DNA from 2 places in the Streptomyces sp. FXJ1.172 genome. Region 2 is predicted to be linked to the other one. Evidence: riboswitches for the same ligand, from Rfam matches in the RefSeq annotation. Region 2 holds a riboswitch; the other holds the start of a gene.
What was found. A riboswitch is a leader RNA that binds a small molecule or an ion and turns the genes downstream of it on or off. The one in region 2 is predicted to bind cobalamin.
Positions count from the first base shown of each region.

Region 1: it holds a riboswitch for cobalamin, as region 2 does, so the genes downstream of both, A6P39_RS39900 (HoxN/HupN/NixA family nickel/cobalt transporter) here and A6P39_RS16140 (ribonucleoside-diphosphate reductase subunit alpha) in region 2, are expected to answer to the same signal.

Region 1 covers NZ_CP119133.2:8,869,372-8,873,577, reverse strand. The annotation lists gene A6P39_RS39910 (helix-turn-helix domain-containing protein) at 1-952, shown strand, start outside; gene A6P39_RS39905 (ArsR/SmtB family transcription factor) at 1,055-1,438, opposite strand; cobalamin riboswitch at 1,520-1,709, shown strand; gene A6P39_RS39900 (HoxN/HupN/NixA family nickel/cobalt transporter) at 1,737-2,846, shown strand; gene A6P39_RS39895 (NmrA family NAD(P)-binding protein) at 2,897-3,766, opposite strand; gene A6P39_RS39890 (TIGR03619 family F420-dependent LLM class oxidoreductase) at 3,982-4,206, shown strand, end outside.
Region 2 covers NZ_CP119133.2:3,666,298-3,670,503, reverse strand. The annotation lists gene A6P39_RS16140 (ribonucleoside-diphosphate reductase subunit alpha) at 1-2,082, opposite strand, end outside; cobalamin riboswitch at 2,209-2,333, opposite strand; gene mctP (monocarboxylate uptake permease MctP) at 2,517-4,133, opposite strand; gene A6P39_RS16130 (DUF3311 domain-containing protein) at 4,130-4,206, opposite strand, start outside.

The DNA of each region.
Region 1 (4,206 bases), 5.2 Mb from region 2:
GGCGTCCGCCACCGGCACTCGCCTTCAAAAGCCCGCCGCCGGACAGCCCGGCACGAGTGCGGGCCAGCGGCACCACTTCGACCTCGGGCCGGTGCGGCTGTCCCTGCTGAGCCCGCCCGCGTCGCCGGCCGTGGTGGAGCTGGAGGCCCGGTGCGCCGCCAGTGCGCCGCGGACCTGGCACCTGGTCTTCGCGACGCGCGGGCCGCTGGTCGTCGACCGTGATGAACGGCTTGTCCGGTTGGACTCCGGCACCGTGATGCTGCGGGAGCCTTCCCTGTGCGTCCGGCTCTCGGCCGAAACCGCCGGTCCCCCGGTCCGGGCGCTGGTCCTGCATCTGCCCGAAGCGGCCTTGCCGCTGCCCGGCGCGGTGTTGCACGACGTGTCCGGGCGTCCCGCGCCGACCCGGTCGGGGCCCGCGGCCCTCCTGTCGTCCTTCGTGCAGGGGCTCGCCGCACACGTGCCGTCCGTCGATGCCCGGCACACCGCGTGGTGGGGCACCGCCGCGGTCAGCCTCGCGACGGCCTTCCTCGACAGCGAGACCGCATTCCTCCACGGCGAGACGGACCGGCACCCGTCCGAACCGGTGCGCCCCTCGCCGGCGGCCGTCCCCTCGGGACCGGACCTGCTGCTGCGCGAGATCAAGGCGTACGTCGCCGACCACTTACGCGACGCCGACCTGTCACCGGCCTCGATCGCCGCCGCCAACCACATCTCGCTGCGCTACCTGCACCACCTCTTCCAGCGGGACGGGCTCACCGTCGGCACGTTCCTGCGCGAAAGCCGCCTGGAACACTGCAGGGCGGACCTGGCCGATCCGTCCCAGGCGCAGCGCAGTGCGCGCGAGATCGCGAGGCGGTGGGGTTTCAGTGACGCCGCGGTGTTCAACCGTACGTTCAAGTCGGCCTACGGGGTGACGCCGGGCACGTACCGCAGGCAGCGATTGCAGCGGTGACCGGGACACCCGGCCGGGCGTGCGTGCACACCGATTGACCGAGCACGCATTAGCCCTGCGGCAGCCGGTCCAGGACCGATCGGTGCTCGGGCGGCCCAGGGCCTAGCGGAGCGGCGTACCGTCCGCTTCCGGCTCGCGGGACGTGCAGTGTTGCAGCAAGTCGGAGATCGGGCCGTCGACGAGCCGGTAGCGGACGATCCTGCCGTCCTTGTCGCCCTCGACGATGCCCGCGGTGCGCAGTAGGCGCAGGGCCTGGGAGACCGCGGTGTCCCGCATACCGGTGGCGACGGCCAGATCGGAGACGGCGATGGGTCCGGCCTCACGGAGGGCGAGCAGCAGGGACAGACGTCCGGGGTCGGAGAGCAGAGTGAAGCGATCGGCCCAGGCGCGCACACGCTCGGGCTCGCCGACGGCGGCGATGGCATCGCAGACCCTGTGGCCGTCGATGGTGCGCTGCCCGGAGCGTTCCGCGGGGACGAGATGCATGTACTCATCATCGCAGCCACCGGCACTCGAGCCGCGATATCTGATCAGTTGTGCAGGCTTGCAGGTACGAGCCGCCACCTTCTAGGGTGACAGGGCCGTGGTGTTCGGGAAGACCGGTGACAGCCCCTCAAAGGCTCAGTCCGGAGCGGCCCTCGCCACTGTGATCGGGAAGTTCTCGCCCCACGCGTTGCCACTGGCCTCACGGCCGGGAAGGCAGGGGCGGGAGCGTCGACCCGTCAGCCAGGAGACCGGCCACGGCATCACGAAGCTGATCCACGAGGTGCTGGAGCGTGACCGTATGACCCTGTCCCCAGGTGTGCCCGAAACCACCGCCGCCAAGTCGTTCCGCTGGCGCCGTGAGGACACCGTCCGAACCGCCGGCCTGCTGGCCGTGGTCGTCGCCCTGCACGTGGTCGCCTTCGGGATCCTCTTCTTGCTCGTGGTCCCTCATCACTACGAGGTCGGCAGCAAGGCGTTCGGGGTCGGCCTGGGCATCACGGCCTACACCCTCGGGATGCGGCACGCCTTCGACGCCGACCACATCGCCGCCATCGACAACACCACCCGCAAGCTGATGGCCGACGGTCAGCGGCCGGTGTCGGTGGGCTTCTGGTTCGCGCTCGGGCACTCCAGCGTGGTGGTCGCACTGGCCGCGCTGGTCGCCGGCGGCGCGAAGCTCGCGGGCACCTTGATGAACGACGGCTCCCGCACCCACCAGATCCTCGGCACGGTGGGCACCACGGTCTCCGGCGGCTTCCTGTACCTCATCGCCGCCCTCAACCTCGTGGCGCTGTTCGGCATCCTCCGCGTCTTCAGCGCCATGCGGGCCGGCCAGTACGACGAGACGGAGCTGGAGGCCCACCTCGACGCGCGCGGATTCATGAACCGCATCCTGGGCCGCCTCACCAAGTCCGTCCGCCGGCCCGGCCAGATGTTCCCGCTCGGCTTCCTGTTCGGCATCGGCTTCGACACCACGACCGAGGTCCTGCTGCTCGCCCTGGCCGGCAACGGCGCCGCCGCCGGCCTGCCCTGGTACGCCGTCCTGTGCCTGCCGCTCCTCTTCGCCGCCGGCATGAGCCTGTTCGACACGCTCGACGGCACGTTCATGAACTTCGCCTACCAGTGGGCCTTCTCGAACCCCGTCCGCAAGGTGTTCTACAACCTCACGATCACCGGCCTGTCCATCGCGGTGGCCTTCTTCGTCGGCACGATCGAACTGGTCGGCGTCCTGCACGACAAGCTCGGCCTGAGCGACGACGTCACCGGCTGGATCGCGGGCCTGGACCTGGACAACGTCGGCTACGTCATCGTCGGCCTGTTCGTGGTCGTCTGGGCCGCGGCGATCGCCTACTGGCGCCTGGCCAAGGTCGAGGAACGCTGGAGCGCCGGCGCGGCCGACGCCGGCTGAGGCTGCCATCGCGGCCGAGCAGCCGCCCTTCCGCTGAAGGGGCAGGTCACTCACAGTGCGGGGCGGAGGACGTCGTAGGCCCAGGCGGCCAGAGTGGTCGGTGTGGTGGTGCGCAGGGTTCGCGGCTGTTCCGGGACGAAACCGTCCCTCAGCCCGGTCGACATCCCGATGACTGCCTCGGCCAGGCCGGCGGACATCCCGGATGCGTGCAGCAGGTTCCGCATCGCGTCATCGCTGACACGCTCGGCACGCAGCGGGCGGCCGGTGGCGGCGGACACCGTCTCGGCGGCCTGGGGCCAGGTGAGGTCGGCCGGGCCGTGGACGGCCTGGACACGGCGTCCGGACCAGTCGGCCGACAGGAGGCGTGTCACGGCGACCTCCGCGATGTCGCGTGGCGCGACCCAGGGAAGGGCCTGGTCCAAAGGCAGGATCACCGGAATCGCGCCCGCCCGGACCGCATCGAGCTGGAGCATGAGGTTGGTGAAGAAGTAGCCGCACCGCAGGTGCGTAACCGTGGCGCCGAGGGCGTCGAGGGCCAGTTCGGTTCCTGCGAGGCCGTCGATCTCGCCGGCCCCGTGGCGCTTCTCGGCACCGACGCTGCTCTGGAAGACCGTCCGTTCGATGCCGTTCGCCCTGACGGCGCTCACCACGCTCGCCGTGGCCAGCTCATAGTCCGCGAGCGGATCGTCACCCGTCGACGGTGGGTCGACCCAGAACAGAGCGTCGACCCCGGCGGTGGCAGCGACGACGGCCTGGCGGTCGCGCTGGTCCACCGCGACCGCCTCGACCTCGCGCCGGACGGCAGCATCGAGCCGGCCGGGATCGCGCGCGAGGACCAGCGGACGGATCCCGGCTCTCAGGAGCATGGAGACGACGTGGCGCCCGACGTTTCCGGTGGGCGTCGTGACTGCTACGCGCATGGCATGGTGTCCCTTCTACGGCTTCCAGCACGACACTACGGGCCAATCCGGACACCTCATGTCCCCTATTTCCATGGGCTCACCGACCCTGACAGAACCCGTGGCCGGATCTCCGCGCACCAAATCCGCGCAAGACGCCTCCGGCACACCGGCCGCCGAGGAAGGTGTTATGAACTCGCCGTAGGTCATACATGCCGGCGAGGAAGAGGAAAGTCGTGAAGCTCGGTTTCGCTCTCCCCCAGTTCCACCGGCAGGCCTCCGGCGTGGCTCACGCAGCGGCGTTCGCCTCCGCCGTCGAGGAGGCGGGAGCCGCGAGCCTCTGGGTGGGCGACCGCAACCTCGCCGCGGTCGATCCGGTCGTCGGCTACGGCGGGCGTGGCGCGACCATCCCCGAGCAACTCAACTCCGCCGCGGACCCGTTCGTCCTGCTGGGCGTCGCC
Region 2 (4,206 bases):
CTGCGGGATCTCCCACGCCGTGCGGTACAGCGCGCGCACCTCCTCGGGGATCCACGCGAAGTCCTGCACCGAGCCGTTCGAGTCGCGCAGCGCCTCACGGGTACGGGCGTCCCACACGCCGAGGTTCTTCAGGTCCTGCACCAGGTAGGAGTTGACCTGGAGGAACTCACCCGACAGCGTCTCGCGCTTGAACAGGTTCGACACCTGCGGCTCGATGCACTCGTACACGCCGGCGATGGAGGCGATGGTGGCCGTCGGGGCGATCGCGAGGAGCAACGAGTTGCGCAGGCCCGTCTCGGCAACACGCCGGCGCAGCGCGTCCCAGCGCTCGGGCCAGGTCAGCTCCACGTCGTAGTGGTCCGGGTGCAGCACACCCCGGGCCGTACGGGTCTTCTCCCAGGCCGGCACCGGGCCGCTGCGCTCGGCGAGGTCGGCGGAGGCCTCGTACGCGGCGAGCATGATCCGCTCGGCGATCCGTGTCGAGAGGGCCTTGGCCTCGGCGGAGTCGAAGGGCAGACGCAGCTTGAAGAAGACGTCCTGCAGACCCATCGCGCCGAGACCGACCGGACGCCACTTGGCGTTGGAGCGGCCCGCCTGCTCGGTCGGGTAGAAGTTGATGTCCACGACCCGGTCGAGGAAGGTGACGGCGGTGCGGACCGTCTCGTCCAGCCGCTGCCAGTCGATGTCGCCGCTCGCCGTGTCGACGAACGCGCCGAGGTTCACCGAACCCAGGTTGCAGACCGCCGTCTCGCCGTCGTCCGTGACCTCCAGGATCTCCGTGCAGAGGTTGGAGGAGTGGACCACGTGGCCCGGCAGGGCCGTCTGGTTGGCGGTGCGGTTGGCCGCGTCCTTGAAGGTCATCCAGCCGTTGCCGGTCTGCGCGAGGGTGCGCATCATCCGGCCGTACAGCTCGCGGGCCGCGATGGTCTTCTTCGCCAGGCCCGCCGCCTCGGCCTTGCGGTAGGCGGCGTCGAACTCCGCGCCCCACAGGTCCACCAGCTCGGGCACGTCCGCCGGGGAGAACAGCGACCACTCGGCGTCGGCGTTGACCCGGCGCATGAACTCGTCCGGGATCCAGTGCGCGAGGTTCAGGTTGTGCGTACGGCGGGCGTCCTCACCGGTGTTGTCCCGCAGCTCCAGGAACTCCTCGATGTCGGAGTGCCAGGTCTCCAGGTACACCGCGGCCGCACCCTTGCGCCGGCCGCCCTGGTTCACGGCGGCCACCGAGGCGTCCAGCGTCTTCAGGAACGGCACGATGCCGTTGGAGTGCCCGTTGGTGCCGCGGATCAGCGAACCGCGGCTGCGGATCCGGGAGTACGACAGCCCGATGCCGCCGGCGTGCTTCGACAGCCGGGCCACCTGGTGGTAGCGGTCGTAGATGGAGTCCAGCTCGTCCAGCGGGGAGTCGAGGAGGTAGCAGGACGACATCTGGGGGTGCCGCGTGCCGGAGTTGAACAGCGTGGGGGAGGACGGCAGGTAGTCGAGGCGGCTCATGAGCCTGTAGAGCGCGGTGACCTCCTCGACGGAGCGGACGCTGTCGTCCTCGGCGAGGCCGCTCGCGACCCGCAGCATGAAGTGCTGGGGGGTCTCGATGACCTTGCGGGTGATCGGGTGGCGCAGCAGGTAGCGGCTGTGCAGGGTGCGCAGGCCGAAGTAGCCGAAGCGGTCGTCGGCCGCCACGTCGACCAGCGCGTCGAGGCGGGCCGCGTGCAGCCGTGCGAACTGGGCGGTGCGCTCGGCGATGAGGCCCTCGCGGTGGCCGACCGCGACGGACTCGGTGAAGGACGTCACGCCCTGCGAGGCGGCCTCGGCGCGGATGGAGAGGGTCAGCAGCCGGGCGGCCAGCCGGGAGTAGGCGGGGTCCTCGGAAATCAGCCCGGCGGCGGCCTCCGTGGCCAGCTCCCGCAGCTCCGCCTCGTCGGCGCCTGCCGACCGGCCGCGCAGCGCGGCGGCGGCGACCCGGCCGGGGTCGGCGTCGGGGAGGTCGGCGGTCAGCTCGGTCAGGGTCCGCAGCAACGCGGTACCGGGACCGTCGGTGTCCAGGCCGCTGGCTGAAGCCGGATCTGCTGGCGCGATGGTCACGTGGGACTCTCCCTCGCTCGGCACGGGGGCCTTGCGGAGGGCAGGGGGCAGCCACGAGCGCGCACGCGTCGCGTCCACCGGCCCATTCCACGAGGCCCGGACGTCGGAAGGCACCCGGGCCGGACGGCCGGGCGCACGCTGCCGGCAGGTCCTCGGACTGACTCCTGGGCGCGGATGCGCACAAGTACACCGTTGCGGGACAGTTCCGGATTCGCACCGGATTCCCCTGCGACGACAGCGAGGATGAGCATACATCTAGTGCCGGGCTGTCGTGGCACCCCCAGATGTTGTGTCTGTTGTGTGTTGCGCTGGCTTCAGAGCGTCAACTTGTGTATGACGAGCGGCATGCGGAACGGGCCGCCGTGGGTTCGTTCCCCGGCGGCCCGCTGCGGGTCGTTCGCGGTTGCTCGCGCAGTGCCCCTCCGGGGCGCGGCTCAGAGCACGGCGCCTGCCAGTTCCGTCTCGACCCCCGGCTCTCCCGCGTCCGCCGTGTAGTCCTCCGGCTTGGTCTCGTCCACGCCCTCGGGGGCCTTCAGGGCCTTGAGGACGAGGGTGAGGACCACCGTGACGGCCACGTTCAGGACGAACGCCGTGAAGCCGATGTAGCCGATCTCACCGATGCCCGGGATCTCCTTCGCCGAGCCGCCGAAGTGCTTCTGGGTCGGGGAGGCGACGCCGTACGCGGCGATCGTGCCGTAGAGCATGCCGACCGCCCAGCCGGCGAGCAGCGCCCAGCGGTGGAACCAGCGGGTGAACAGGCCGCCGACGAGCGCCGGGAAGGTCTGCAGGATCCAGATGCCGCCGAGGAGCTGGAAGTTGATCGCGACCGTCTTGTCCATGGTGAGGACGAAGGCCAGGGCGCCGACCTTCACCAGCAGCGAGACGATCTTGGAGACCTGGGCCTCCTGCTTCGGTGTGGCGTCCGGCTTGATGAAGTCCTTGTAGATGTTGCGGGTGAACAGGTTCGCCGCCGCGATCGACATGATGGCCGCCGGGACAAGCGCGCCGATGCCGATCGCCGCGAAGGCCACGCCCGCGAACCAGTCCGGGAACATGTCCTCGAACAGCTGGGGGATCGCCAGCTGGCCGTTCTTGACCTTGACCCCGGCCGCGATCGCCATGAAGCCCAGCAGGGCCAGCAGGCCGAGCATCAGGGAGTACAGCGGCAGGATCGTGGTGTTGCGGCGGATCACGTCACGGCTCTTGGACGACAGGGTCGCGGTGATCGAGTGCGGGTACATGAACAGGGCCAGGGCGGAGCCGAGGGCCAGGGTGGCGTACGTCCACTGGCCCGCCTGCGGCGGTGCGAGCGCGCCGCGCGGCTTGCCGGTGGCGGGGTTGACCTGGCTGAACGCGTGGCCCGCCTTGGCGAAGATGTCGTCGAAGCCGCCCAGCTTGACCGGGATGTAGATGATCGCCACCGCGATGACGATGTAGATCAGGGCGTCCTTGACGAACGCGATCAGGGCGGGCGCGCGCAGGCCGGAGGAGTAGGTGTAGGCCGCCAGCACACCGAAGGCGATCAGCAGGGGCAGGTCCTTCACGAACCAGTTGGTGTTGTCCCCGCCGCCGACGCCCATCACATCCAGCACCGCCTGGATGCCGACGAGTTGGAGCGCGATGTAGGGCATCGTCGCGAGGATGCCGGTCAGCGCCACCGCCAGCGACAGGCCCTTCGAGCCGAACCGGCCGCGCACGAAGTCGGAGGTGGTGACATAGCCGTGGCGGTGGCTCACCGACCACAGGCGGGGCAGGAAGGTGAAGATCAGCGGGTACACGAGGATCGTGTACGGCACCGCGAAGAAGCCGGACGCGCCCGCCGCGTAGACCGCCGCCGGTACGGCGACGAAGGTGTACGCCGTGTACAGGTCACCGCCGAGCAGGAACCAGGTGATCCAGGTGCCGAACGACCGTCCGCCCAGGCCCCATTCGTCCAGCGAGTGCTCGTTCTCGGCCTTGCGCCAGCGGGCGGCGAGGAAGCCCATGACCGTGACGGCCAGGAAGAAGAAGATGAAGACGCCGAGCGCGACGCCGTTGACCCCGTTCTTCACCTCGCCTCACCGCCCTTCCGGCCGGCGCGGGTGCGCTGGTCGCGCTGCCACAGCTGGTACGCCGTCATGGTGA